DNA from 2 places in the Kineococcus rhizosphaerae genome. Region 1 is predicted to be linked to the other one. Evidence: riboswitches for the same ligand, from Rfam matches in the RefSeq annotation. Region 1 holds a riboswitch; the other holds the start of a gene.
The links. A riboswitch is a leader RNA that binds a small molecule or an ion and turns the genes downstream of it on or off. The one in region 1 is predicted to bind S-adenosylmethionine.
Positions count from the first base shown of each region.

Region 2: another riboswitch for S-adenosylmethionine. It lies ahead of CLV37_RS04895 (rhodanese-like domain-containing protein); the one in region 1 lies ahead of CLV37_RS18365 (ABC transporter substrate-binding protein).

Region 1 is NZ_PVZF01000009.1:263,090-277,727, forward strand. It holds gene CLV37_RS18355 (ABC transporter permease) at 1-177, opposite strand, end outside; gene CLV37_RS18360 (ABC transporter permease) at 210-1,205, opposite strand; gene CLV37_RS18365 (ABC transporter substrate-binding protein) at 1,350-2,945, opposite strand; SAM riboswitch class I at 3,126-3,218, opposite strand; SAM riboswitch class IV at 3,319-3,431, shown strand; gene CLV37_RS18370 (ABC transporter substrate-binding protein) at 3,474-5,090, shown strand; gene CLV37_RS18375 (LLM class flavin-dependent oxidoreductase) at 5,094-6,179, shown strand; gene CLV37_RS18380 (NtaA/DmoA family FMN-dependent monooxygenase) at 6,211-7,491, opposite strand; gene CLV37_RS18385 (zinc-dependent metalloprotease) at 7,488-9,566, opposite strand; gene CLV37_RS18390 (ABC transporter substrate-binding protein) at 9,563-11,167, opposite strand; gene CLV37_RS18395 (ketopantoate reductase family protein) at 11,179-12,189, opposite strand; gene CLV37_RS18400 (SDR family NAD(P)-dependent oxidoreductase) at 12,186-12,980, opposite strand; gene CLV37_RS18405 (polysaccharide deacetylase family protein) at 12,977-13,870, opposite strand; gene metE (5-methyltetrahydropteroyltriglutamate--homocysteine S-methyltransferase) at 14,020-14,638, opposite strand, start outside.
Region 2 is NZ_PVZF01000002.1:132,866-147,503, forward strand. It holds gene CLV37_RS04880 (endo-1,4-beta-xylanase) at 1-1,227, shown strand, start outside; gene CLV37_RS04885 (glycoside hydrolase 5 family protein) at 1,224-2,264, shown strand; gene CLV37_RS04890 (GNAT family N-acetyltransferase) at 2,297-2,797, shown strand; SAM riboswitch class I at 2,926-3,009, shown strand; gene CLV37_RS04895 (rhodanese-like domain-containing protein) at 3,015-3,416, shown strand; gene CLV37_RS04900 (O-succinylhomoserine sulfhydrylase) at 3,532-4,722, shown strand; gene CLV37_RS04905 (cobalamin-independent methionine synthase II family protein) at 4,746-5,966, shown strand; gene CLV37_RS04910 (class I SAM-dependent methyltransferase) at 5,971-6,774, shown strand; gene CLV37_RS04915 (FAD/NAD(P)-binding protein) at 6,710-8,665, opposite strand; gene CLV37_RS04920 (ROK family transcriptional regulator) at 8,855-10,057, opposite strand; gene CLV37_RS04925 (alpha-galactosidase) at 10,235-12,439, shown strand; gene CLV37_RS04930 (ABC transporter substrate-binding protein) at 12,600-13,940, shown strand; gene CLV37_RS04935 (carbohydrate ABC transporter permease) at 13,951-14,638, shown strand, end outside.

The sequences.
Region 1 (14,638 bases):
CACCCCGTCGATGGGGCTCTGCGACGTGAACAGCGACGGGAACGCCGCCCACGCCAGCACCAGCAGGATCACCAGGGCTGCCACCAGCAGGTCGGGCCGCCGGGCCCACGCCGGCAGCGTGCGCCGGGTTCCCGCGGGTGCCTTCGCACCGCTGCGGTAGCGCTCACCGATGTCCAGGACGTCGAGGACGGCCTCGGGTGCTTCCCTGCTCACGACACGCTCCCCACGAGGGTCTTGGTGCTGGCCCGCGGACGACGCGGCACCCCGACGACCCGGATGCGCGGGTCGATGACCGGGTACAGCAGGTCCACCACGAGGTTGGTGACGACGAAGATCGTGGCCGCCAGCAGGACGAGGCCCTGCACGAGCGGGATGTCCTGCCCGTTGACGGCGGTGACGGTCAGTCGCCCGATGCCGACACGGGAGAACACCGTCTCCACCACGACGGCACCGGCCAGCAGGTTGCCCACGATGACCCCGCCGATCGTCAGGGCGGGGATCGTCGCGTTGCGGAACGCGTGCCGCAGGTGCACCCGGGCCCGGGAGGCGCCCTTGGCGCGGGCCGTCTCGACGTAGGGTTCGGCCAGCGCGGTGCGCAGCCCGCGGGCCAGCACCTGCGCGATCGACGCCGAGACGGGGACGGCGAGGGTCACCGACGGCAGCACGAGGCTGGCGAGGCCCTCGTTGCCCAGGGCCGGGAAGATCGAGATCCGGAACGAGAAGAACTGGATGAGCAGCAGGCCGACCCAGAACGTCGGCAGCGAGACGCCCAGCGGCGGCAGGGCCAGCAGCAGCGTGCGCACCCAGGCCCACCGGGTCCAGGTCGACAGGAACGCGATCCCGACACCGAGCACCAGCGCGATGACCAGCGCCGAGACGGCGAGGACCGCGGTCTGCGGCAGCGCGTCGCCGATGAGGGAGGTGACCGGGGCCCCGTTCTGGATGGAGCTGCCGAAGTCCAGGTGCAGCGTCCTCCACAGCGCGTGGACGTACTGCACGGGCAGCGGCTCGTCCAGGCCGTACTCGTGCCGCAGGGCCGCGACCTGTGCGGGGTCGACCGTGGACTGCTCCCCTCCCTGCCCCCCGGCGAGCATGATCTCCACCGGGTCGCTGGGCAGCAGGTAGAGGATGACGAACGTCACGGTGTACGCCGCCCAGAGGACGACGACCGCCTGCCCGAGCCGCCGGGCGACGTAACCGGTCACGCCCTCACCTGCTCCCTCGTCGCGGCGCCCGGGTCGACGCCTTCCTCCCGGACCGCGCAGCGACTCCGTCGGCGCGTTCCGCTCGTCCAGGCGCCGACGCGCCGATCCTCGCTCACGCCCTCACCTGCTCCCTCGTCACGGTGCTCACGCCTGCTTCCAGGCGTCGTAGAACCACAGCCGCGACGAGCCCTCGAACTGCAGGTCGTGCACGTCCTCGTTCGCGGCGATGACGGTCGACAGCTCGATGAGCGGGATCGAGTGCGCCTCCTCGACGAGCAGCTTCGAGGCCTGCGCCACGAGCTGGGCCCGCTGGGCGGTGTCCGTCGTCGCGGCCTGCTGCGTGAGCAGGTCGTCGACCTGGCTGTGGGCCCGGTGGTTCACGTTGCGGGTCTCGGTCGAGAAGATCGTCCGCAGCACGTCCGGGTCGGAGCGGGTCAGGTTGTAGAACAGGACGTCGTAGTCGCCGGAGTTCTGCAGGGCCGTGGTCTCGGCGGTGGTGCCCTGCTTGAGCTGCAGGTCGATGCCGACGGCGCGCTCCTGCTGCTGGACGAGCTCCAGCACGGCGGTCGTGGGCTGCCAGAACGTCACGGTGACGGTGAGCTTCTTGCCGTCCTTGGCCCGGACGCCGTCCGCGCCCTTGACCCAGCCGGCCTCGTCGAGCAGCTCGTTCGCCCCCGCCACGTCGAGCGCGAGGTCCTTGGAGTCGTCGGACGCCAGCGGGGTGGAGGCCGACAGCGCCGAGCTCACGGCGACGTCACCGGGGTTCAGGATGCTGGCGAGCGTCTTGCGGTCGACGGCCTTCGAGAACGCCTGCCGAACCCTGATGTCGGAGAAGATCGGGCGCGACTCGTTGGGGAAGAAGTTGTACGGGATGCCCGGGTTCGCGCGACGCTGGGTCCAGAACCCGTTGCCGTCGAACTGCGGCAGGTCCTGCGAGGCGATGCCGGTCGTCGCGTCGATCTGCTTGGACTGCAACGACCCCGTGCGCACGCTGGCCTCGGGGACGACCTCGTAGGTGATGGTGTCGAGGTAGGCCTCGCCCTGGTGCTTGGCCCCGGTGGGCGCCCAGTCGTACCCGGTGCGCTTCTTCAGGACCGTCTTGGAACCGTTGGCGTAGCTGCCGACGGTGAACGGCCCGGAGCCGACCAGCGTGCTCCCGTCGCACCGGGTCGCCGGGTCGGCCGTGGTCGTCGGGACCGACAGGAGCCCCAGGCTCATCGTCGAGGTGGCCTGGAGGAACTGCGCGCTGGGCTGCGCGAACGTCACGACGGCCGTCTGCGCGTCCGGGGTCTGGGTGCCGGTGTAGCCCTGGAGGTAGGTCGAGCCGAGCGACGCCTTGGCCCCGAGGGCGACGATCCCGTCGAGGTTCGCCTTCACCGCGGCCGAGTCGACGGGGGTGCCGTCGGAGAACGTCGCCCCCTCGCGCAGGTGGAAGGTGAAGGTCTTCGCGTCCGGGCTGACCTCCCACGTCTGGGCCAGCCAGGGCTGGATCTTCCCGTCGAGGTCCTGCACCGTGAGGGAGTCCACGAGCTGGCGGCCGATGTTCAGCGCGTCGTTGTTGCCCACCTGCTGCGGGTCGATGCACCCGGAGTCGACCGAGATCGCGAACGTCAGGTTCCCCCCCTTGACCGGGGTGGCGTCGGCGGACTTCTCGGAACTGCTCTGACCACCGCCACCGCACGCGGTGAGGACGAGGAGCGCGGCGAGGGTGACCGCGGACAGGGGCGTGCGGGTGCGCAAGGGGACTCCAGGGGCGGGAACGACGAAGGTGTGCACCCGCCACGCGGGACGGTGCACGGACGCACGGGAACGTTTCCCGGCGTCGGGAGGGGTGGTCAGCGACAGCCGGAGGAACCGGTCAGGCAGAAGTCGACGACGCGGCGGAGGATGGCGACGTGCGACGTGCGGTCCACGAGAACTCCTCCATCGGTCCTGGCGGAAGCACCCGCGCCCGTTTCCGGGGGGTTGCTGCGGCGTCGTCGAGCCAGGTCTCTCAGCCGCTCTGGATGGTGTACCCGTTCACCATAGGGGACCGGACCCCGGATCCTCAACCCCCTCGTCGACCCGATCGGACGGTTGACCCGGTGATCGCTCACCTGCGAGTCTCCGGGGAGGTCATGAGTGCTGCCGACAAGCCCCGGCTCGGCAGCCGGCAACCCCCTCGCACGGCGTGGGGTGCCCGGGTGAAGACCCGGCCCTGTGGAAGCCCCAGGGCAAGGCAGTGCTCCGCGGGACCGCCCGCGGCGCCCGAAGAACGAGGGATCCTCCGTGCCCCGACGCATCACCCTGTCCGCGCTCGCCCTGAGCGCCGCTCTCGCCCTCGCCGCCTGCTCCGCGGGCTCGAACGCCGACTCCCCGGCCGGTGCGGACGCCTCCCGCGCGGCCGACGCGAAGCCGGTCGACGGCGGGACGCTGACGTTCGACGTCGCCTCCGACGCCGGCTGCGTCGACCCCCAGCAGGTCGGCAGCAACGAGACGATCTACGCCACGCGGCAGTTCGTCGACTCCCTGACCGACCAGGACCCCGAGACGGGCACGATCGAACCCTGGCTCGCGAAGAGCTGGGACGTCAGTCCCGACGGGACGACGTTCACGTTCCACCTGGTGACGGGGGCGACCTTCTCCGACGGAACACCCGTCGACGCAGCCGCGGTCAAGGCCAACCTGGACGCCGCGACGAAGCTCGGGGCCCGCGCGACGCTCGTGACGAACTACCTCACGGGGTACGTCGGCGCCGACGTCGTCGACCCGCAGACCGTGAAGGTCACGTTCTCCGCCCCGAACGCCCAGTTCCTGCAGGCCACTTCGACGTTCAGCCTCGGGCTCGTGTCCGTCGCCAGCACCCGGCAGAGCCCCGACGAGCGGTGCAAGGGCATCGTGGGCTCCGGACCCTTCACCCTGGACCACTACACCCAGGGCAAGGAGATCGTGCTGAAGAAGCGTGCGGACTACGACTGGGGTTCCTCGCTCTGGACGACGCAGGGAGCCGCCCACCTGGACGGCATCACCTTCCAGATCGTCCCCGAGGCCAGCGTCCGCAGCGGATCCCTGCAGTCCCAGCAGGTCGACGCCATCAGTTCGCTGTCCCCGCAGGACCTCGACCTCATCGAGTCCACGGGCGGGCACGTCATCAGCCGCACCAATCCGGGCATCCCGCTGCACCTGGCCGTGAACAACTCCCGGCCCGCCACCTCCGACGTGAAGGTGCGCGAGGCGATCTCCCGGGCACTGGACCGGCAGGAGGTCATCGACACCGTCCTGTCGAAGCAGTACGAGCCTGCGACGAGCGTCCTGTCGGACACCACCCCGGGGTACGCGGACGAGTCGGAGCTGCTGACGACGGACCAGGCGAAGGCGAAGCAGCTGCTCGACGAGGCCGGCTGGGAGGAGGGGACCGACGGCGTCCGGGAGAAGGACGGCCAGAAGCTGAACCTCGACCTGTACTGGTTCAACAACGGGAACTTCGGCCCCACGACCGAACTGTTCCAGCAGCAGCTGAAGAAGGTCGGCATCGGCGTCACGATCCACCAGGCCCAGATCTCCGAGGCCGCGCAGGTGCAGAAGGACGGGAACTTCGACCTGATCTACGGCGGCCTCACCCGCGCCGACGGCGACATCCTGCGGACGAGCTACTCGACGAAGGGGACGAACAACGCCCGCATCCCCGTCACCGAGCTCGACGACGTCCTGGCCCAGCAGCTCGCCACCGTCGACGTCGACCAGCGCAACGCGCTGCTGGCGAAGGCGCAGCAGCTCATCGTCTCGAACTACTACGTGATCCCGGTGGTCCAGCAGACCACCGTGCTGGCCACGACCGGGGACGTCCACGACCTCGACTTCGAGGCGTCCTCCCGCCTGCAGTTCCACGACACCTGGAAGGGCTGAGCCGTGAAGTTCCTCGCGATGACCCTGATCACCCACACCCCGGACCCGGTGACGGGGGTGTGGCCGACGCAGCACGAACGCCTCACCGAGGTGGTCGAGAACGCCGCCCTGGCCGAGCAGTGGGGTTTCGACGCCTACGGCGTCGGGGAACGGCACGAACGCCCGTTCCTGTCCTCCTCCCCCACCGTCGTCCTCTCGAACATCGCGGCCCGCACGTCGCGGATCAAGCTGTTCACGACCGTCACGACGCTCAGCCTGCTCGACCCGGTCCGCGCCTACGAGGACTACGCGACGTTGGACCACCTCGCGAACGGCCGGCTGGAACTCATCGTGGGCAAGGGCAACGGGGCGGCGCAGGCGAACCTGTTCCACGTCACGACCGACGACCAGTGGGACCGCAACGCCGAGGGGTACGAGTTGTTCCGCCGGTTGTGGCGGGAGGAGAAGGTCACCTGGCAGGGCCGGTTCCGGCCGTCGCTGGACCAGGCCGAGACCTGGCCCGCCCCCTACCAGCGCGATCTGCGGATCTGGCACGGCAGCGCCACGAGCGAGGAGTCGGTGGAGGTCGCCGCGGCCGCCGGGGACCCGCTGTTCTCCGCGAACGTCACGTACCCGATCGGCAAGTACGCCACGCTCATCGAGCGCTACCGCGAACGGTGGGCGGCGCACGGCCACGACCCGGCCGACGCGCTCGTGGGCGCCGGATCGGCGGGCAGCTTCGTGGCCCGGACCTCCCAGGAGGCCCGCCGCGTCTGGCGGCCGCACTTCGAGGCGCGCCAGAAGGCCTTCGCCGGCAGCGGTGTCCCGAAGGTGTGGGAGGACTTCGAGGACTTCCTGGTCCGCAGCTCCGCCCTCGTCGGCTCCCCCGAAGAGGTCGTCGACAAGGTCGGCCGCTACCACGAGCGGTTCGGCCACGAGGTGACCGCCCTGCACTTCGACCGCTCCGGGCTGAGCGAGGCGCAGCACCGGGAGAACTGGGACCTGTTCACGACCGACGTGGCTCCCGTGCTGCGCCGGCAGTTCCCCTCGCGCCCCCTGCTGCCCGCCCCGGCGCAGGCCCAGGGCCGCGCCCCCCTCGTCCCCGCCTGACCCCGCGCGATCGGGACGAGGCCCGCCCGGGTCAGCCGAGCCCCAGGTTCCCCCGCAACGTGCCCGCCGCGTACTCGCGCCGGAACAGGCCGCGGTCCTGCAACCGCGGGACGACGAGGTCGGCGAACGCCTCGAACCCCGCCGGCATGTGCGTGGGGATGACGGTGAACCCGTCCGCCGCCTCCTGCTCGAACCAGTGCTGCAGGTCGTCCGCGACCTCGTCGGCGGACCCGACGAGCAGCCGGTGGCCGTTGGTCGCCGCGGCGTGCCGGGCCAGTTCCCCGAGCGTCCAGCCGGCACGGGCCGCGGGCCCGAACAGCAGCGCCACGCGGCTGCGCCCCAGGGAACTGGGCGGCAGGTCCCGCACGGGTTGCCCGGGGTCGGCTCCCGTGAGGTCCACCCCGGAACGCCACGACAGCTGCCGCAACCCGGCCGCGGTGTCCTGCAGCTCCTGCAGCTGCGCCCACACGTCCCGCGCCGCAGCACGGGTGGCCGCGACGACCGGCAGCACGCCGGGGAACACGAGGACCCGTGCCGGGTCACGCCCGTGCGCCCGGGTGGCGGCGTGCACGCGCTGGCGGAAACCACGCCCCTCGGCCGGGTCCTGCGCGACGGTGTAGACGACGTCGGCGAACCGCCCGGCCAGGTCGATGCCCGCCTCCGAGGATCCCGACTGGGCCAGGACGGGGCGCCCCTGCTCGGAGGCCGGGACGTCGAGCGGTCCGCGGACGGCGAAGAACTCCCCCACGTGGTCGATGGGCCGGTTCGCGCTCAGGTCGGTGTACACGCCGCTCGCCGCGTCCCCCACGTGGTACCCGGCCGGGAAGCTCCCCCACAGCCGGAGCACGACGTCGACGAACTCCGCCGCCCGCCGGTAGCGGGTCGCGTGGTCGGGGAACTCAGCCAACCCGAAGTTCGCGGCGGCGTCCGCGAGCTGGCTGGTGACGGCGTTCCACCCGGCGCGGCCGTGGCTGATGCGGTCCAGCGACGCGAACTGCCGGGCCAGGTTGTACGGCTCGCTGAACGTCGTCGAGGCGGTCGCGACGAGGCCGATGCGCGTCGTCTCGCGGGCCACGGCGGCCAGCAGGGTCAACGGTTCGACCGCCCGTACCGGCCCGTCGTGGCCGGGTCTGGGAGCGGCCAGCGCGTCCTCGCAGAAGAACAGGTCGAACCGCGCCCGTTCGGCCAGCTGCGCCGTGCGCACGACCCAGTCGACGTCGTCGGCGCGGCCCTGCGCGCCCGGCAGCCGCCACCCACCGGGGTGGCGGCCGACGGGCTGGTTGAACAGCGCCAGCTTGAGCTGACGGCTCACCAGGGCGCTCCCGGCGGCAGCACCGCGGGTGTCCCGGGGACGGTCCCGTCCTCACCGAACACGTGCAGGCGCCGGGCCAGGCCGGGCCGGGACGTCTCGAACGCGCGGGCCGCCTCGAGGAGCGCGGCGTGCACCTCGTCGGCCACGGCGTCGTGCAGCCGGCCGCTCGTCAGGGTCGCCACCACGCGGCGGACGGCCTCGCCCGCGACCTCCCCCTGCCGGCGGTCCTCGCCGTTCGCGGCGGCCCGCAGGACGCGTCCCACGAGGTCCTCCACCGACAGGCCGGGGACGGCCTGCTCGTGCAGCCGGTTCAGCCGGGCCGGTTCCAGCAGCGGTTCGAGGACGACGGCGGCACCGGCGGCGACGGCCACGACGGGGTCGAACACGGGCCCGGTCCGCGGCGCGTACGTCTGGTCGTCGCGCTCGAAGCGCGGGGGCGGGGGCAGGAGCACCGCGACGGCCGAGGCCGGGACGCCGGCGACCTCCGCGTCCAGCAGCGGCAGCAGCGCCTCCACCGCCCGCCGCTGGTCGTCCGGGGCGACGGCTTCGGCCGCCGGGGAGTCCGGCGATCCCTGGTGGGCCACGCCGCCGACGAGACGCGCGAGCGCGGCGACCTCGTGGCGGTGCAGCAGGTGCAGGACGACGAGTCGGGGTTCGAGGTCCCCGACCTGCCGGTCTCGGGCCAGCGCCCCGCGGGAGAACTCCCCGAGCGCCACCTCCCGCACCTCGAGGAGCTCGGCGAGCGTCGTGAACGGGTCGTCGCCGCTCGTCCAGGGCACGGCGTCGGGGTGGGCCGCGTCCGGCGCGTGTCCGTCGGCGTCGGTGACGAACACCAGACCGGAGGGGGTCTCGTCGTCGGCGTACCCGTGCCGGACGAGGAACTCGTCCCACGGACCGACGCCCGCGGAGTAGGCGCCGGCGAGGTCGATCCGCCCGTCCCGCAACCGCAGGCGCGGGTGCGGGTAGTCCATGACGGACGGTTTCGCGTGCTTGGTGCTCGCGTAGTTGTGGACGAACCCCAGGGCGTGCCCGATCTCGTGCGCCGCCAGGTGCCGCAACCGGGCCAGCACGAACCGCTCGACCGCGGCGAGGCGCTCGGCCTCGTCGGGCCGGCCGTACGGCGTGAGCAGCGCCTCGGCCAGCAGGGTCAGCTGCTCGACCCGGTGCGAGCCGAGCCGGACCTGCCCGCGCAGGATCTCCTGGGTGCGCGGGTCGGTCAGCGCCCCGCCTTGCGACCAGCCCCGGCCGGCGCGGTGCACCCAGGAGACCGAACTGGTCCGCGGCCCGAACGCGTCGACGTCGTCGGCGCGCACCCGCACGTCGAAGGCGTCGGGCAGCCCGGCTGCGGCGAAGGCCTGCCGCCACCACCGGCCGCCCTCCACGACCGCGTCGCGGTAGGGCTGCGGGATCCGGGGGTCGACGTGGAAGACGACGGTCCGGTCGGTGCGGAACCGAGGCTGGAAGCGGACCTCGACGCCGTGCCCGATCCGGTCGTGGTCGGCGTGCCCCTTGGCGTAGGACCCCGAGGCAGGGTCGTAGCGGCGCGGAACGAAACCTTCGTCCGGCAACGGGATCGCCGTGACCTCGACGCCGACGGTGACCCAGCGCGCATCGGGCACCACGCGGACGAGCTCGGCCGAGGTCCCGGGCCCGGTCAGGGTCAGGACCGTGCTCCAGTGCGCCCCCTCGGCGCTGACCCGGACCTCCGCCAGGTGGCTGCGGGCGGTGTCGAACCGGTGGTCGCCGTGCCCGCCCGCGGCCAGGATCCCGGCGACGCCGTGCAGGTCGGAGACGAGGAGCCCCTCGACGTCCACCGCGCCGTCGACCAGCGGCCCGGCGAACAGCGTGGACTCGGCGAAGGACCCGGCCCCCAGGTGGTGCTTGCTCTCCTGGACGAGCCGCACCGCGCCGCCCCGGACCTCGACGCGGACGAGCCGCACCTCCCCCGGCTGACCGCGGTCCAGCCGCAACCGGGACGACCCGAGGCCGTGGCCCACGGTGGTGGCGAGCAGGAACCTCTCCCCGTCGACGGGATCGACGAGCCGGGTCCCGCGGACCGTGAACGGCAGGCTCACGACTGCTTCCAGATGTCGTGGAACACCGGTTTCCCGGAGGCCTCCCAACCGAACCCGTGGACGTCCGCCGCCACCCCGAAGACGCCGACGCTCTCGACGACCGGGAGGCCGAAGCCGTCGGCGACGATCCGCTGCTGGGCCTGCGCGGTGAGCGGGTCCCGCTGCGCCGCGTCGGTCGTGGTGCGCTGCTCGGCGAGGACGCGGGCGAGCTCGGGGTCGGACCCGCCGTGCCGGTTGGACGGCGAGTCCGGGGAGTACTGGCTCCACAGGACGTCGGGGTCGGGGCGCACCTGGGAGTTGTAGAACAACCCGTAGTCCCGCTTCGTCAGCGTGTCGGTCAGCTCGGCCTGGGTGATCTTGCGGATGTCCAGCGCGATCCCCACCTTCGCCAGCTGCTGCTGCACGAGTTCCAGGACGGCCTGGCCCGTGCCGATGGCGGGGTTGAAGGACGCCTGGAGGCGCAGTTCCCGGCCGTCCTTGCTCCGCGTGCCGTTCCCGGTGCGGGTCCAGCCCGCGGCGTCGAGCGCCTCGCCCGCCGCGGCCGGGTCCACCGTGAGCTCCTTCGAGACGTCGACGTACCCCGGGGTGGCGCTCGACAGGACCGAGGTGGCCGCGGGGGCCTGACCGAAGAACACCGTGTCGGCGACCTGCTGGCGATCGACGACGTGCAGCAGGGCCTGCCGCACCGCGGGGTCGGCGAGCGGCCCGGCCGTGGTGTTGACGAAGAACGACCCCGTCAGGCCCGGGTTGGGTTTCGTCAGGACCTGCAGACCGGAACCGCGCACTTGGTCGGTGCTCTGCGCGGGCAGGTCACCGACGGCGTCGACCTGGCCGGAGGCGAGGGACCCGCTGCGCACGCTGGCCTCGGGCACGACGGTGAAGTCGACCGCGTCGAGGTGCGCGTCGCCCTGGTGGGCGGCTCGGGCCGGCGCCCAGCCGTACCCCGTGCGCTTCTCGATCCGCACCGACTGGCCGGCGACGAACTTCGTGATGGTGAACGGCCCGCTGGCCGCGTAGTCCCCCTCGCACAGCTGCTCGGGCGTCTTGTCCTGCAGGCTCTTCGGGGACAGCAGACCCAGCGACATGCTGGAGCTGGCCTGCAGGAACTGCGCGTTGGGCCGGTCGAAGTCGACGCGCACGGTCGACGGGTCCACGACCGTCGCGCCCTGGTAGCCCGTGAGGTACTGGGCCGGCAGCGCGGCGAGCGCGCCGAGGGACTGGGTGTCGTCGAAGTTGACCTTGACGGCCTGCGCGTCCAGCGGGGTGCCGTCGGAGAACGTGACCCCGTCCCGCAGGTGGAACGTGAAGCTGGAGCTGTCGGCGTTCGTCTCCCAGCTGCTCGCGAGCCAGGGTTCGATCGCGCCGGTCTCGGGGTCCTGGTCGGTCAGGGAGTCGACGACGCTGCGCGTGACGGTGAGGCTGACCGTCAGCCCGCCCTGGCGCGGGTCCAGGCAGACGGGGTCGGCCTGCAGCCCGTACCTCAGCGTCCCGCCGTCGACGGGCGTGCCGTCCCCGGCGGGTGCGGAGTCGTCGGAGGCACCGGCGGAACACCCGGCGAGGAGGAGCAGGCCGACGAGGGCGACGGTGGAGCGGCGGAGCACGGGAGGTCCCTTCAGGGCAGGAGCCGACGCAGGGCGTCGAGGTGGTGGGTGCCGAACTCGGCGTGGCCGGCCGCGACGTCGTCGAGACGGGCGGCGACGGCGTCGTTGACCGGGGTGGGGGCAGGACCGCGCACGGCCGGGGCGTACCCGAGCGGGTGCGTCTCGCGGGGACGGCGGCGGACCGCGATGTCGCGGAAGACCCCGCTACGGTCCTTGGGCATCGTGCGCAGCCAGGCGACGAGGCGGGCGGTGGCCGCGGTGCGCACGCGCTCGCTGGCCAGGGCCCGGAAACCGTACGGTTCCCAGGCGTCGAAGGGTTCCAGCACCAGCCCGGCCGCGATCGACGCCTCGACCTTCTCCGCGGCGGCCGCGGACGCGACGTCGGGGTAGGCCTCGACGACGTCGGCCATGGGCGCGTCGACGAGCGTCGTGACCCCGAGCACCGCGCCGAAACCGGCCTTCGACGCGCGGTACCCCTCGAGGTTCGCCGTCACCACGACGTCGCCGTAGGCGCGGAGGTCCTCGGCCGTCTCCAGCACCCGCAGGTCGGGCGCCCCGGAACCCGGCAGCCCGACCGCCAGGGCCCCGAGGCCGCCGTCGCGCACCACGCCGGGTTCGAGGTAGTCGGCGAAGATGTTGACGAAGGCGCCGAGGACGCGGTGGGTGCCCACGTGGTCGGCGATGACGGGTTCGTTCACGCCGTTCTGCGCCGAGACGACGAACCCACCCGGCGCGAGCCGGGACGCGGTCCACGTGGCGGCCTGCACGGTGTGCTGCGACTTCGTCGCGATCACGACCTTCTGCAGGTCGCGCAGGTCCTGCGCGTCGTCCGGGTGCACGGCCCGCGCGACCTCGACGGTGTCGTCGCGCCCGTCGGCGCGGCGGATGGTGATCCCCTTGCCGCGCAGCGCGTCCACGTGGTCGCGGTCGGCGTCGACGACGACGACCTCGTGCCCGTCCCGGGCCAGCGCGTGCGCGAGGGTGCCGCCGATGGCGCCCGCACCGACGATCGTCCAGGTCATCGGGTCTCCCCCAGTTGCCAGCGGGTGGGTCCGGGCCAGTGCACGGGCAGCGCGTTCGTGCCGGCCGTGGCGCCGCCGTCGACGTTCAGCACCGACCCCGTCGTCCAGCCCGCGGCGGGCGAGAGCAGGAACTCCACCGCGTGCCCGACGTGGACGGGATCGGCCGGGCCGGGCAGCAGGGTCGCCGAGACGGCCGCGGCGTACTCCTCCGTCACGGGGTTCACCTCGCTGCCGACCCCGAAGAACCCGGGCGAGACGGCGTTGACGCGGATGCCCTGGGCGGCCAGCTCCACGGCCAGGGCCTGGGTGGCCATGACGAGGGCGGCCTTGGAGACGTTGTACGCGGCGGCGCCGGGCCGGGCCCGGCGGGCGGCGCCCGAGGTGAGGTTGACGACGGCGGGCCGCACCCCGCGACCCCGCGCCAGCTCGGCCAGCGCCTGGGTGGCGAACACCGCGGCGCGCACGTTGACGTTCTGGACGCGGTCCCAGACCGCGGTGCCGAGGGTGTCGAACGGGACGGCCGGGTAGATCCCCGCGGCGTTGACGAGGCCGTCGACGGGGGCGAACTCCCACGCCCGGCGGACGACGTCGCCCGGCGCGTCGGGCGACCCCAGGTCGGCGACGTCGGTCTGGACGTCCGGTAGGCCGTCCACGCTGCGCTGCAGCGCCTCGCCCCGCAGGTCGACGGCCGTGACGGTCCAGCCGGCGGCGGCCAGGTGGCGCGTGACGGCCAGCCCCAGGCCGCCCGCGGCCCCGGTGACGACGGCGTGCCGGCGGGCGGGAGCGTTCACGGGGCCACCGCCAGCACGTGGTCGACGACCTGTTCGTGGGTGGCGAACCAGACCCCGGCGTCCCTGCCGGCGGCGAGGAGTTCCTCCACGATCCACGACCGCGACCGGTGTCCCGAGACGGAGGGGTGCAGGGTCAGCTGGAACACGCCACCGTCGGCGACCGCTCCGTCGAGTTCACGCCGCCAGATCCGGGCGACGGTCTCGGGGTCGGTGTAGGGGCGCAGCCCGGAGTAGCGGGCCATGCCGAAGTAGACGGCGTCGTCGCGGACCCACTCGACGGGCAGCTCCACGAGACCGCTGGGCTCGCCGTGCGACAGGAGTTCGTAGGGCACGTCGTCGGCCATGAGGGAACTGTCGTAGCGCAGCCCCGCCTCGACGAGGATCCGCAGGGTCGCCGGGGAGAAGTCCCACGACGGCGTGCGGATCCCCGTGGGCCGGCGGCCCGCCAGCCGCTCCAGCGTGTCGAGGCTGCGCAGCACGAGATCGCGCTCGTCGGCCTCGGCCAGCAGGGAGTTGCGTTCGTGGATCCAGCCGTGGGCGCCGACCTCGTGGCCCTCGGCGACGAACCGGCGGATGTCGTCCGGGTGCAGCAGGGCCGACACGGCCGGGACGTAGAACGAGGCGGGGACCTCGTGCCGGGCCAGCAGGTCCAGGATCCGCGGGACGGCCACGCGGGACCCGAACTCCCCCGCGGCCAAGACGCCCGGGGAGGTGTTCCCGTCGCGCAGCGCGGGGGTCTCGTGGTCGGCGTCGAAGGAGAGGGCGAAGGCCGCCGGGGCGCCCCCGGGCCAGGACGCGGGTTTCAGCGACCGCCCTGCCCGGACCTCCTCCACGACCCCGCGCCACACGGGCTCCGGCCACGCCCACGGTGGGTTGTCTGCGTCGGACACACGACCTCTGTTCGCCAGGTTGGTGGTACCCCGGCCGGCGTCCGGTGGAGTGGAGCGCCCCGCGGGCCGGGCACCGTGGTGCCCGGCCCGCGGGGGCCTGTCGGGGCTCGCCGCGGCGGGACGTCCCGGTGGCCCGCGGCGAGTTCACGTCAGTTCGCGACCGGCGCTCCGGTCGGCAGTTCGGCGCGGACCGTGCGGGCCGCTTCGACCAGGTGCCGCAACGACTCCGTCGTCTCCGCGTACCCGCGGGTCTTCAGCCCGCAGTCGGGGTTCACCCACAGCTGGCGGGCCGGGACGGACCCGACGGCCGAACGCAGCAGGCTCACGACCTCCTCGGTGGACGGCACCCGCGGGGAGTGGATGTCGTACACGCCGGGCCCGATGCCGCGGGCGAAACCGGCGCGGGCGATGTCCCCGAGGACCTCCATGCGCGAGCGCGCCGCCTCGATGCTCGTGACGTCGGCGTCGAGGCCGTCGATCGCGTCGATGACCTCGCCGAACTCCGAGTAGCACAGGTGCGTGTGGATCTGGGTGGCGTCGCCCGCCCCCGCCGTCGCGAGCCGGAACGAGGCGACCGACCAGTCGAGGTACGCCGCCTGGTCCGCGGTCTTCAGCGGCAGGAGTTCGCGCAGGGCCGGTTCGTCGACCTGCACGATCCCGATGCCGGCGGCCTCGAGGTCGGCGACCTCGTCGCGCAGGGCGAGCGCCACCTGGTTCGCGGTGTCACCCAGCGGCTGGTCGTCGCGCACGAACGACCACGCGAGGATC
Region 2 (14,638 bases), on a different contig from region 1:
GCCGACGGCGTCCCGCTGGCCGACCGGGAGGTGACGCTCGCCCAGCGCGACCACGAGTTCCTCTTCGGTTGCATCGGTTTCGACTTCGTCGCCCACGCCGGCGGGGAGGACCCCGCGACCGCCGACGGCACCTCGTCCTTCTTCGGGGCCTCGGCCCCGGCCGGTCAGGCCGAGGACCTCGCCGAGGCCTGGTTCGGTCTGTTCAACGCCACGACCCTGCCGTTCTACTGGGGCGAGTTCGAACCCGTGCGGGGCCGGCCGGCGACGGACCGGCTCGTGAAGACCGCCCGCTGGTTCGCCGACCGCGGCGTCGTCGTCAAGGGGCACCCGCTGACCTGGCACACCGCGGCGCCGGACTGGCTGCTCGACCTGCCCACCGCCGGGGTCGTCGACGCGCTGCGGGACCGGATCCGGCGCGAGGTGGGCGGTCTCGCCGGGCTCGTCGACACGTGGGACGTCGTCAACGAGTCGGTCATCATGCCCGTGTACGACAAGTACGACAACGGCCTCACCCGGGTCGCCCGCGAACTCGGCCGCACCGCGACCCTGACCCTGGCCTTCGAGGAGGCCCGCGCCGCCAACCCCGCGGCGACGTTGCTGCTCAACGACTTCGACATGTCCCCGGCCTACGAACGGGTCGTCGAGGAGGCCCTGGAGGCCGGGGTGGGCATCGACGCCCTGGGCCTGCAGAGCCACATGCACAAGGGGTACTGGGGCGAGGAGCGGACGCACGACGTGCTGGCCCGGTTCTCCCGCTTCGGCCTGCCGCTGCACTTCACCGAGAACACCCTGGTCTCCGGGGACCTCATGCCCGCCACGGTCGGCGACCTCAACGACCACCAGGTCGAGCACTGGCCCTCCACCGACGAGGGGGAGCAGCGGCAGGCCGACGAGGTCGTGCGCCACCTGCGGACCCTCGTCGAGCACCCCGCGGTGTGGGCCTTCAACTACTGGGGCCTGACCGACGCCACCACCTGGCTGGGCGCACCGGTCGGCCTGGTGCGCGCCGACGGCACCCGCAAACCGGCCTACGGCGCGATGCACGACCTGGTGAAGGGGCAGTGGTGGCTGGCCCCCACCACCGTGCGGACCGACCGGGACGGGCGGGTCGCCGTGCGGGGGTTCCGCGGGGGGTACGAGGTGTCCGTCGCCGGCGAGACCACCGGGTTCCGCCTCGACGGGTCGCAGGACGCCGCCGAGGTGCGGGTGGGGGGCGCGGACCGGTGAACCGGCGCGCGACCCGCGACGTCCACGGGTTCAACTACGCCGGGTCCTGGGGCACGTCCGGCCTGGACCTGTGGCAGCACCACGACCACGGTCTGATGGCCGTCGAGGTCGCCCGCGGCAAGAAGGCCTTCCCCGGGTGGAACACGGCCCGCTGGTGGCTGTCGCACGAGGCCTTCCAGCGCGACCCGGAGCGCTTCCTGGCGAACCTCGACGCCGGGCTGGGGTTGTTCGCCGCGCACGACGTCGCCGTGGTCCCCGTGCTGTTCAACCGCTGGCGGGACCCGGTGTGCGACTTCGGCGGGGTCCCGCTGGACCACCTGCTCCCGCACGCCAGCGCCTGGACCCGCACCGACGACCTGTTCGCCGACCCCGCGGTGGACGGCCCGGACGTCGCCCCCGTGCAACGGATCTTCCGGCGCTACCTCGTCGACGTCGTCACCGCCCACGCCGACGACGAGCGGGTCTGGGCGTGGGACCTGTGCAACGAACCCCTCATGGGCGCCTACGTCCACGACGAGGACAGCCCCCTGCGGGCCGCCGAGCTGCGCTGGCTGCGGTGGTGCCGGGGCGTGGTCCTGGCCGCCGGGGCCCGCCAGCCGCTCACGGTCGGCAACTACGCCGACGTGGCCGCCCTGCGGGCCACCGAACCGGTCAGCGACGTCCTGGGGTTCCACCCCTACTGGATGTGGCAGGGCATCGGCCCGGAGACGAACGTGCACACCCGCGAGGGGTTCGAGGCCTACCTCGACGAGTGCGTCGCCTTCGCGCGCTCGGTCGGCAAGGACCTGTACGCCAGCGAGACCGTCTGGGGCGCCCGCGACGACGCCAAGCACGTGGAGGTGATGCGCTACACCCTGTCCCGGCTGCGGGAGCGGGGGATCGGGTACACCGTCCACGCCCTGCACCACAGCGGTGTCGCCGACCTGCACCGCGACAGCCACGGGCCCGTCGGGCACCCGGAGTGGCTGCACTTCCTCGACGCCGACGGCAGCGTGCGCCCGGGCCACGAGGCGTTCGACGAGTTCGCCCCCGGCTGAGGGGGTGCCGCCCGCCCGGCTACGGTGCCCGGGTGCTGATCCGTGAGTGCACCGACGCCGACTGGCTCTCGATCTGGCCCTTCTTCGACGAGATCGTCGCCGACGGCGAGACGTACGCGCTGCCGCAGGGGCTGACGTCGCAGCGGGCGCGCGACCTGTGGGTGCAGGGCCCGCCGTGGGGCACCTTCGTGGCCGTGGACGGCGAGGGGGCGGACGCGGAGCAGGTGCTGGGCACGGCGAAGTGCGGCCCGAACCGACCCGGCGGCGGGTCCCACGTCGCCACCGCGAGCTTCATGGTCTCCCCGGCGGCCCGGGGTCGCGGCGTCGGCCGCGCGCTCGGCGAGCACGTCCTCGGCTGGGCCCGCGAGCGGGGGTTCCTCGCGATGCAGTTCAACGCCGTCGTGGAGACGAACACGGCCGCCGTCGCGCTGTGGCGCTCGCTGGGCTTCGGGATCGTCGGCACCGTCCCGCAGGCCTTCGACCACCCCGAGCACGGCCACGTCGGTCTGCACGTGATGCACCGCTTCCTCTGACGACCACCCACCCCGCGCGAGGCGCACCTCGCGCCCCCGCCGGCGGCGTGTCGCGGCGCGAGGTGTGCCTCGCGCCCCGGTGAGCGCGGTCGGCGCCCGGACGGGCCGCCCCATGCCCTAGGGTGGGCGGACCATCCAGAGCGGCCGAGAGACCTGGCTCGTCGACGCCGCAGCAACCCCTCGAGGGGTGCTCATGCCAGGACCGATGGGAGGAACAGTGGCCTACGCCGGCGACCTCACCCCGCGTGAGGCCTTCGAGCTCGTCCGGGACGACCCGGACGCCGTCCTGGTCGACGTCCGCACCGACGCCGAGTGGCGCTTCGTGGGCACCCCGACCGGCCTGGGCACCGAGCCCGTGTTCGCGTCCTGGCTCCCCGTGGACCCCGAGCGCTTCCTCACCGAGCTGTCCGCGGCGGGGATCGCGCCCGGGAGCGGGCGCAAGGTCGTGTTCCTGTGCCGCTCCGGACAGCGCTCCGTCGCGGCCGCCGAGACCGCCACGGCGGCCGGGATCACCCCCAGCTACAACGTCCTCGAGGGGTTCGAAGGACCCCTCGACGCCGACGGGCACCGCGGTGCGGTGGGCTGGCGGGCCGCGGGACTGCCCTGGAGGCAGTCGTGAGCGACGCGCGGTGCGGCGCCGCCTGGACCGAGGAGACGCGCCGACGGAGTCGCTGCGTGGATCCGCGGGAAGGCGGCGGCACGGGCACCGCGGCGGAGCGAACGGGGGAGACGTCGTGAGCGACACGCACGCCTGGCGGCCCGACACCACCGCCGTCCGCGGCGGCCTGGCCCGCTCGCAGTTCGAGGAGACCGCGGAGGCGATGTACCTGACGTCGGGGTACGTCTACGAGACCGCCGCCGACGCCGAGGCCGCGTTCAGCGGGGACGTCGACCGCTACGTCTACTCCCGCTACGGCAACCCCACGGTGTCGGTCTTCACCGAGCGGCTGCGGCAGATCGAGGGCGCCGAGGCCTGCTACGGCCTGGCCAGCGGCATGTCCGCGGTGTTCTACGCCTTGGCCGCGCTGCTGGGTGCCGGGGACCGCGTCGTCGCCGCCCGCAGCCTGTTCGGGTCGTGCTTCGTGATCCTCGACGAGATCCTCCCGCGCTGGGGCGTCGAGACGGTCTTCGTCGACGGCGAGGACCTGCAGCAGTGGGAGCAGGCCCTGGCGACGCCGGCCCAGGCGGTGTTCTTCGAGACCCCGGCGAACCCCATGCAGACGCTCGTGGACATCGCCGCGGTCACCGAGCTCGCGCACGCGGCGGGGGCGACGGTCGTCGTCGACAACGCCTTCGCCTCCCCGGTGGGGCAGCACCCGCTGCAGTTCGGCGCGGACGTCGTCGTGTACTCGGCGACCAAGCACATCGACGGCCAGGGCCGGGTCATGGGCGGTGCCGTCCTGGGCACCGAGGAGTTCATCGCCGGACGTTTCCGCGAACTCACCCGGCACACCGGCCCGACCTTGAGCCCGTTCAACGCCTGGACGCTGGCCAAGGGACTGGAGACCCTGAGCCTGCGGGTGCGGCACTCGGCGGCCACCGCGCTGCGGCTCGCCGAGCACCTCGAGCAGCAGCCGGGGATCCGCTGGGTCCGCTACCCGCTGCTGCCCAGCCACCCGCAGTTCGACCTGGCGAAGCGTCAGATGGACCTCGGCGGGACCATCCTCACGTTCGAGCTCGACGCCCCCTCCGGCCGCGGCAAGGAGCGCGCGTTCGAGGTGCTCGACGCGCTGCGGATCGTCGACATCTCCAACAACCTCGGCGACGCCAAGTCGCTGGCCACCCACCCGGCCACCACGACGCACCGGCGGCTGGGTGCCGAGGGTCGTGCCGCCATCGGCCTGACCGACGGCGTGCTGCGGTTGTCGGTGGGTCTGGAGGACCCCGACGACCTGCTGGAAGACCTCACCCGCGCCCTCTCCTGAACACCCCGATCGGAGCAACTCCCTTGTCCAGCCAGCAGATCCCCGTCTCGCACGCCGGCTCCCTGCCGCGCACGCCCGAACTCATCGCGGCCAACGAGGCGCGCACGTTCGCCGAGGACGGTTTCACCCTCGACCGCAGCCCCGAGTTCGACGCGCTGCTCACCGGTGCCGTCGTCGACCTCGTCCAGCGCCAGAAGGACCTCGGCGTGACGATCGTGGGGGATGGCGAGTACGGCAAGGCCATGTCGAGCGCCGTCGACTACGGCGCCTGGTGGGGGTACGTGTTCCAGCGCGTCAGCGGTCTCGCGCTGACGGGCGAGGACATCTTCAGCCAGCCGAACGTGCTGTCCGAACCGGGTCACGTGCGCCTGACGAGCTTCCCGAACCGCCGCGACTGGACGATCTTCAAGGACGCCTACACGGACCCGACGTCGGGGATCTCGACGGGGAAGAACGCCACGCCGTTCCCCGCGACGACCGGTGCCCTGCAGTACACCGGGCACGAGGCCATCGCCTCCGACATCGCCAACCTCAAGGCCGGCCTGGCGGCCGCGGGCCTCGAGCAGGGGTTCATCACCTCCCTGTCCCCGGGCAGCGGCGCGCGCATCGCCAACCGGCACTACGCCACCGAGGAGGAGCACATCTGGGCGTGGGCCGAGGTGATGCGCGAGGAGTACAAGGCGGTCACCGACGCCGGCCTGATCGTGCAGATCGACGACCCGTCGATCGCGGAGAACTGGGACCAGATCACGCCCGAACCCTCCGTGGAGGACTACCAGGCGTTCACCCGCATCCGCGTCGAGGCCCTCAACCACGCCCTGCGCGGGTTGCCGACCGAGCAGGTCCGCTTCCACCTGTGCTGGGGCAGCTGGCACGGCCCGCACACCACCGACGTCGAGTTCAAGCACATCGTCGACCTCATGCTCGAGATCGACGCCGGGTCGTACTCGTTCGAGGCCGCGAACGTGCGCCACGAGCACGAGTGGAAGGTGTGGCGGGACGTGCGGCTGCCCGAGGGCAAGAAGATCGTCCCGGGCATCGTGAGCCACGCCACGAACGTCGTCGAGCACCCCGAGCTGGTCGCCGACCGCATCGAGCGGTTCGCCTCCGTCGTCGGCGCCGAGAACGTCGTGGCCTCCACCGACTGCGGTCTGGGCGGCCGCATCCACCCGCAGATCGCGGTGGCCAAGCTCGCCGCGCTCGGTGAGGGCGCGCGCCTGGCGGGTTCCCGGCTGTTCGGGTGAGCTGATGTCCGCGGGGGAGGCGGCGTGGGCGCTGTGGCAGGACTCGCCCTGGGGCCGGTTGCGGTACCACGTCGTCGCCCGGTTGCTGCGGTCCTGGACGGCCGATCTCGGCGACGGGCTGCGGGTGTTGGACGCCGGTGGGGGCGACGGGCGCGACGCCCTGCCGTTCGCCCTCGCCGGGCACGAGGTGACGATCCTCGACCGGTCGCCGGAGATGCTCGCCCTCGCGCGGGCCGCCGCGGCGGCCGCCGGGGTCGCCGAGCGGGTCCGCACGGTCAGCGCCGACCTCGAGGACCTCACCGCCCTGGCCGCGCTCACCCGGCACCGCGAGGGTGGTTCGGGCTCCTTCGACGTCGTGTTCTGCCACGACGTGCTGCAGCACCGCAGTTCCCACCAGCAGGTGCGGGCCGACGTCGCGACCCTGGTGTCCTCGGTGCGCCCCGGGGGCCTGGTCTCCCTGCTCGCGCCGAACCCGCCCGCCGACGTCGTCGCGACCGTGCTGCACGAGGGGCCCGCGGCGGCGTGGGTGACGCTGGACGCCGACCGGGCCGCCGACCCGGCGACCGGTCACACGGCGCTGCGGTTGTCGCCGGAGTTCGTCGCCGACGCCCTCGCCGAGGCCGGGTGCGACGTCGTCGGCCGGGCCGGGGTGCTCGCCGTGACGGCGCTGCTGGAACTGCTGGGCGACGGCGGCCGCGTCGACGACCGGGTGGCGGCGGACCTGGAGGAGCTGGAGGTCGAGCTCAGCGCGCGGGTTCCGTTCGCCGGGACGGCGCGGTACTGGCTGCTCGCGGGGCGACGACGCTGACGGGCGTGCCGGGGTCGGTTCCGCCGGTGCCGGCGACCCGCAGCAGTTCCTGAGCCACCCGGTCGTTCAGCCGGAAGAACCCCGCGTCGAGGTTCGGCCGGGCGAACGCCGCCGCCCACCCGCCACCGGCCACCCACGGGCCCAGGCCGAAGCGCCGCGGGTGCACCGAACCGTCGGTGTGCACGAGCCGCTGAGCGGGGTCGACGACGAGCCGGCCGTTCCCGAGCTCGCTCACGTGGCCGCGGTGGGTCAGGTTGCGCAGCAACGGGTCCGCGCTGGCCGTGATCCGCGCTTCGGGCAGGCGGGCGTCGACCAGGGTGGTGGCGCTCACGACGGCGGGGGAGTTCGCCGACCGCGCCGTCCAGCAGCCGCCGACCTCGTCGGGGGCGATGCGCACGTCCCCGCCGAGGAACCGCACGACCCCCGCGTCGGCCAGGGCGAGGAGCTCGAGCAGCCGCCGCGGCGGGGGGCCGGAGGCGAGGTAGCTGAACAGCCCGTGCCACCAGCCGTCGACCTCGACGACGGACTCGGGGTCGAGGCGCCCGGAGTGGGCGAGGCCGGCGACCGTCACGTAGCAGGACAGCAGCGCGTGGAACACCGCGGCGTCCATGCTGTACGCCGGGTCCGCGCGGCGCGCCACGTCCGCAGCGACGTGGTCGTGGACCCGGCGGTGCACCTCCTGCGCCGACGACCCCCACCACCCGTCCAGCGGCCGGTCGAGGCGGTGCAGGTCGAACCGGTCCCGCGGGTCGGGCACCGCGCGGGACACGAGGTCGTCGAGGGCGGCCGACCCCCAGGGCAGCCCGGCGAACTCCCGGTCGAACCCGGGGGCGTCGCCGGTCGTGCGGCCGGGGTGGGACCGGAACAGCTCGTGGTAGTGGGCGCCGGCGAGCTCCTTGGCGACGAGCGGCCACAGGTCCCGGCGCAGGTTCAGCGTCCCGTGCGCTCCGAGGGCCTGCGGGGTGAAGAACCGCGGCAGCGGCGGACGCTCGTCGAGGACGTAGGTGATCTTCGAGCGGTACGGGACGCCGCGGCGGGACCCGACGTGCAGCACGGGCTCACGCCCGCTGGGGTGGTAGACGAGCCCGTCCGGCCCGTCCGTGAAGCGGCCGCCGCGCCCCTGGGTGAGGAGCACCACCAGGTCCACGAACGCCAGACCCATCCCCGCCACGAGGACATCGGCGCCGGGGCGCAGCGTGTCCTCGTCCTCGGTGAGCCCGAGGTCGCTGGTGTACCCGGGCTCGACGTAGCGCAGGCCGTGCCGGTCGGCGAACGCGCGCGCCGCCCGCTCCCGGGGACCGGGCACGACGTCGGGGTGACCCTGGGCCAGGACCACGGCGTCGACGACGAGCTCGGTCCCGTCCTCCAGGCGCACGGCCTGCCGCGCCGGGCCGGTCACCTGACCGGGCACCTGGTCGACCACGTCCACCACGCGGGTGCGGTGGGTGTGCAGCCGCACGGTCGGCGGCAGGTCCGTCACGACGCGCTCCCACGCCCAGCCGAGGTACCGGCTGCCCAGCGCCCGGGACACGAACGTCCCCTCCCGCACCCCGAGGACCTCGCGGCGCAGGGCCTCCTGCCCGGTCGCGGCGAACCCGGCGACGAGGTCGGCCCGGTGCTCGTCGAGCCACGCGTACAGCGTCGGGCCCGTCCGGACCGGCCCGTCGAGCCGGGAGGAGGCGTCGGGCAGGACGGTGACGTCCGCCGCGCGGGAGTTCATCCACAGCAGCGGGTGCTGGTCGGCGCGCCAGATGCGGCCCGCGCCGGCGGGGTGGGGGTCGACCACGTGGACGTCGACGTCCGCACCGGTCGCCGAGGCGTGCGCGCCGAGGCGGTCCAGCACCCCGAGGGTGCGGGGACCGGCGCCGACGAAGAGCAGGGACAGGCTCACGTGCGCTCCTGGAGTGAGGTTCCGGCGGGGGACTCCTCAGCGACAGGTGGCGGCCTGGGTGCGGCACAGGTCGACGTGGCGACGACGGACCAGCCGTCCGTTCGTCGCGCTCACGACCCGCTCCGCCGGCACGGGTCAAGGGTAGGCCCGGCGTCCCCGTCCCGCCGCTCACCCCGGTGACGGGTGGGGTCAGCGGCGGTGGCCCAGGACGAAGGTCCGGATCGCGGTGACCGCGGCCCCGCGGGCCCACTCGGTGAAGCCGGTCGGCTGCACGACGAGGTCGAGGTCGGTGGCGTAGGAGCTGCGGTGCTCGGCGATGCCGCGGTGCAGGGCGTCCTCGCCGACCAGGGCGAGCCGGATGCCCTCACCCGACAGGATCACCATCTCGGGCATCGTCAGGTTGCCGACCGCCGCGACGAGCACGCCCAGGCCGTAGGCCGAGTCGTCGACGACCCGGCGGGCCAGGGGGTCCCCGGCGGCCGCGAGGTCCAGGACCTCCTCGTAGCCGACCGCGCGCCGCAGCGCCACCGAGGCCCGGGACTGCACGGCGGCCACGGTGAGCAGGGCGTCGGCGCAGCCGAGGTGGCCGGCGGGGCACAGCGGCCCCCCGGGCAGCAGCGGGTAGTGCCCCAGCAGGCCCACGCCGGCGTCGGGCCGGTCGAGCACCTCGTCGCGGACCACGAGCCCGTACCCGAGCCCCTCGCCGATGGTCAGCACGGCGAAGTGCCCGCAGCGGCGGGCCGAGCCGAACCACTGCTCCGCGCGCGTGAAGGACAGCAGGTCGTTGTCGACGACGACGGGCAGGTCGAGCTCGGCCTCCAGGACGGGGCCGAGCGGCACGTCCTGCCAGCCGAGGAAGCTGGCGTTCAGGACGTGCCCGTGCTCACCCACCAGCCCGCCCAGGGCGACCCCGACGGCGCGCAGCGAGCCGGCGTGCTCGGGGTGGCCGGCGACGACGGAGCGGACGAGGTCCACGACGGTGGCCACCACCGCGTCGGGCGTCCGGTCGGGCAGCTCGGCCTCGGCGGTGTCCAGCACGGTGGCGCGCAACGACGTCAGCACGACGTGCACGGTGGTGGCGGTGAGCTTGACCCCGACGAACAGGTGCGAGGTCTCGTCGACGTCCATGGGCCGGGTCGGCCGGCCCGTGACGGGGTCGCTGGCCTCGCCGATCTCCTGCAGCAGACCGGAGTCGAGCAACGGCTTGGACAGCCGGGTCAGGGTGCCGGGCGACAGGTCCAGCCGCCGGGCCAGTTCGCTGCGGGCCAGTGGCCCGTCGAGCAGCACCTCCAGCGCGATGCTGTGCGCGGTGCCGGTCAGGGGGGTCCACGCCACGGCGCTGGTGTCGGTGATCGTGACACCCGCCGGACGAGGAGTTGCGAGAGCGTCCACGATCCGCCTCCTTCGTGACCGGATGGTACCCCTGGGAGAGACCTTTGGGAGTGTTGCAGTGGAACTCACTTGAGGACATCCGCGCCGAAAAGACCGTGACGTCGCCGTGATTGACGAACTGGGAGTTTCAGCGTAGAACTTCCACGTCCCGTACACCGACGTGCCGACGGAGCCACCGTGAGCCAGCACGACCCCGCACCCCAGCCCGAGACGCCTGTCGTCGCGGGCCGGACCGTGCACCTGCGCGCCGCGGGCGTGAGCCTCGTCCTCGACGTCCACCCGGACTCGACGCCGACGCTCGTGCACTGGGGCGCCGACCTCGGCGACCTGTCGCAGCCGGCCCTGGCCGACCTCGTCACCGCGGGCCGGACGGCCCGCAGCAACAACGACCTCGACGTGCCGCAACCCCCGCGGCTGCTGCCCGAGCAGTCCTGGGGCTGGAGCGGGCGCCCCGGGCTCGTCGGGCACCGGGCCGGTGCGGCCTGGTCGACGCGGTTCGTCCCCACCCACCTCGAGGTCACCGGCGGAGTCACCGGCGGGGTCACCGACGGCGACGCGGGGGGCCGGGTCGCGCTGCGGGCCACCGACCGCGACGCGCACCTCGACCTCGAGATCGAGCTGGAACTCCTGCCCTCGGGCCTGCTGCGCCACCGCGCCACCGTCACGAACACCGGCCCCGACGCGTACGAGGTCGCCGAGCTGGCCCTGGCCCTGCCCGTGCCGCCCGTGGCCACCGAACTGCTCGACCTCGCCGGCCGGTGGGCCAAGGAGCGCATCCCGCAGCGTCGGGCCCTGACGTTCGGCTCCCACGTCCGGGAGAACCGCCGCGGGCGCACCGGTCCCGACGCCCCCCTGGTCGTGGCCGTGGGGACCGAGGGTTTCGGGTTCCGGCGCGGCGAGGTGTGGGCGCAGCACACCGCGTTCAGCGGCAACCACCGCTCGGTCGTCGAACGCCTGTCCTCGGGAGCCACGACGGTCGCGGGCGGCGAACTCCTGCTGCCCGGCGAGGTCCGGCTCGCGACGGGGGAGCAGTACCGCACCCCGTGGGTGTTCGGCGCCTGGTCGGACGCCGGCCTCGACGGCGTCGCCGCCCGGTTCCACGACCACCTGCGGGCCCGCCCGCACCACCCGCACGGTCCGCGGCCCGTCGTGGTGAACACGTGGGAGGCCGTCTACTTCGACCTCGACCTCGAGCGCCTGCTGGAACTGGCCAGGGCCGCCGCCGACGTCGGCGCCGAGCGCTACGTCCTGGACGACGGGTGGTTCCGCCACCGCCGGTCGGACGACGCCGGGCTCGGCGACTGGTACGTCGACGAGGGGATCTGGCCGCAGGGTCTGCACCCGCTCGTCGACGGCGTCCGCGAACTCGGCCTGCAGTTCGGGTTGTGGGTCGAACCGGAGATGGTGAACCCCGACTCCGACCTGGCCCGCGCGCACCCGGACTGGATCCTGCGCAGCGGGGACCGGCTGCCCCCGGCCTCGCGCCAGCAGCAGGTCCTCGACCTCGGGAACCCCGACGCCTACGCGTACGTGCTCGGACGGCTCGACGCCCTGCTGTCCGAGTACGAGATCTCCTACCTGAAGTGGGACCACAACCGCGACCTCGTCGAGGCCGGTTCCGGGCCGGTGCGCGCTCCCGGGGTCCACGCCCAGACCCTGGCGACCTACCGCCTGCTCGACGAGCTGCGGGCGAGGCACCCCGGGGTCGAGATCGAGTCCTGCTCCTCCGGTGGCCTGCGCGTCGACCTCGAGATCCTCGAGCACACCGACCGGGTCTGGGCCAGCGACTGCATCGACCCGCTGGAACGCCAGGACATCCAGCGGTGGACGCTGCAGCTGCTGCCGCCCGAACTCATCGGGTCGCACGTGGGTGCCTCGCCCTCGCACACGACGCACCGCGCGAACGACCTGTCGTTCCGGGCCGGGACGGCGTTGTTCGCCTCGTTCGGCATCGAGACCGACCTCACCCGCCTCAGCGGCGCCGAACGCGACGAACTGCGCCGCTGGGTGGCGTTGTACAAGGACGTCAGGTCGTTGGTGCACACCGGGACGACGGTGCGCAGCGACGACCACGACGAGTCGTTCCGCGTGCACGGTTCCGTCGCCCCGGACGCCTCCGACGCGCTCTTCGCGGTCGTCCAGACGGGGACCCCCGACGGTTCGGTCCCCGGCCGGGTCCGGCTCCCGGGCCTGCTGGCCGACGCCGAGTACCACGTGAGCGCCCAGGAACCCGGGGACGCCCCCCGGGTCCGGGGCGAGGCCGACCTGCCCTGGCTCGCTTCCGGAGTGCGTCTCACCGGGCGTGCGCTCGGTGCGGTCGGGCTCGCCGCGCCGGCCCTGCAACCCCAGCAGATCCTCCTCGTGCGCGCCCGGCGCACCTGAGGCAAACCCCTTCGACCGCAGTCCCGCAGAACCGCTTGACAACCCATCCACCCACACCCACGCTGACGGTGAGGGACCGTGTGATCTCCGCGCAGGAGATCGAGGATCCCGCACCGCGTGCCCGTCCCGCCGACCGCGGGACGCCGACGAAGGAGTCGCGATGAATCGCCCCGCCACCGAGTCCGAGTACCTCGCGAGCCTCGTGCCCGCCTCCGCCGGCCGCCAGGGTTTCAGCCGCCGCAACGTGTTGCGCGGTTCCCTCCTGGCCGCCGGGATCCCCGCCCTGCTCGCCGCCTGCGGCGGCGGTGGCGGCAACAGCGGTTCCGGGGGCGGCGGGGGCCAGGTCACCCTGGGGTCCAACTTCTCCGACGAGGTCCCCCTGAAGACGATGAAGGCCATGGTCGAGGACGCCCAGAAGAAGCAGGGCATCTCGATCAAGCTGAACACCGTCGACCACACGACGTTCCAGAACAACATCAACAACTACCTGCAGGGCAGCCCGGACGACGTGTTCTCCTGGTTCGCCGGGTACCGCATGCAGTTCTTCGCCGCGCAGGGCCTGGCGTCGGACATCTCCGACATCTGGGGCTCGATCGGCGCCAACTACACCGACGCCTTCAAGAAGGCCTCCACCGGTGAGGACGGCAAGCAGTACTTCGTCCCCACCACCTACGGCCCGTGGGCCGTCTTCTACCGCAAGTCGCTGTGGCAGGAGAAGGGCTACCAGGCCCCCAAGACCCTCGACGAGATGAAGACCCTCGCGACGCAGATGCAGAAGGACGGTCTCGTCCCGCTCGCCTTCGCCGACAAGGAGGGCTGGCCGGCCATGGGCACCTTCGACCAACTCAACATGCGCATCAACGGCTACCAGTTCCACGTCGACCTGATGGCCGGCAAGGAGGCCTGGACCGACCAGAAGGTCAAGACGGTCTTCGACACCTGGAAGGGTCTGCTGCCCTTCCACCAGACCGACTCCCTGGGGCGCACCTGGCAGGAGGCGGCCACCGGTGTCGTCAACAAGACGTCCGGCATGATGGTCATCGGCTCCTTCATCGGCCAGCAGTTCGAGGAGGCCGACCAGGAGGACATCGACTTCTTCAACTTCCCCGAGGTCGACTCCGCGGTCGGCGCCGACGCGGTCGAGGCCCCCATCGACGGCTTCATGATGTCCAAGCGCCCCCGCAACGAGGACGGCGCGAAGAAGCTGCTGGAGTACTTCGGCTCCCCGGACGACGGTGTCGTCCAGACGACCAACGACCCGTCGGGCATCGCCGCCAACACGAAGTCCGACCAGTCGCACTACACCGAGCTGCAGAAGAAGTGCGCCGAGTTCGTGGCCAGCGCCAAGTCCATCTCGCAGTTCATGGACCGCGACACCCGCCCCGACTTCGCCTCGACGGTCATGATCCCCTCGCTGCAGTCGTTCATCCAGAACCCGAACGACATCGACGGGCTCTGCACGCAGATCGAGAACCAGAAGAAGAGCATCTTCACCTCCTGAAGGAGCGCCCGTGTCGTCCCCCGACCTGCCGCTCGTGGCCCCGCAGACGGCGCACGCCGCGCCGTCCGCGGGTTCCCACAAGGGCACCGGCAAGAAGCAACGCGTCCGTCGGCTGACCGGCCGGGACCGCGTGGCCGTCATCCTCATGGTGGCCATCCCGACCCTCGTGGTCGTCGGCCTCATCTGGCTGCCGGCCATCGCCTCGGTCCTGCTGTCGTTCACCAACTGGAACGGCGTCGGATCGCTGGCGGACGTGAAGGTCATCGGTGTGGAGAACTACACCAACGTCTTCACGAACTACCCGCCCTTCAAGCCGGCCGTCGAGCACAACCTGCTGTGGCTCGTCGTGATGTTCGTGGTGGCGACACCGCTCGGCATCCTCTTCGCGGTCCTCATCGACAAGGAGCTGAAGGGCAGCCGGTTCTACCAGACCGCGCTGTACCTGCCGGTGGTCCTGTCGCTGGCCCTCGTCGGCTTCATCTGGCAGCTCATGTACTCCCGGGACCAGGGCCTCATCAACGCGGTCCTGGGCACCCAGATCGACTTCTACGGCGACCCGAAGTGGAACATCTGGGCCGCGCTGTTCGCGACCTGCTGGAAGCAGGTCGGGTACGTCATGCTGCTGTACTTGGCCGGCCTCAAGGGGGTCGACGCCTCGCTCAAGGAGGCGGCCCAGATGGACGGCGCCAACCAGGTCC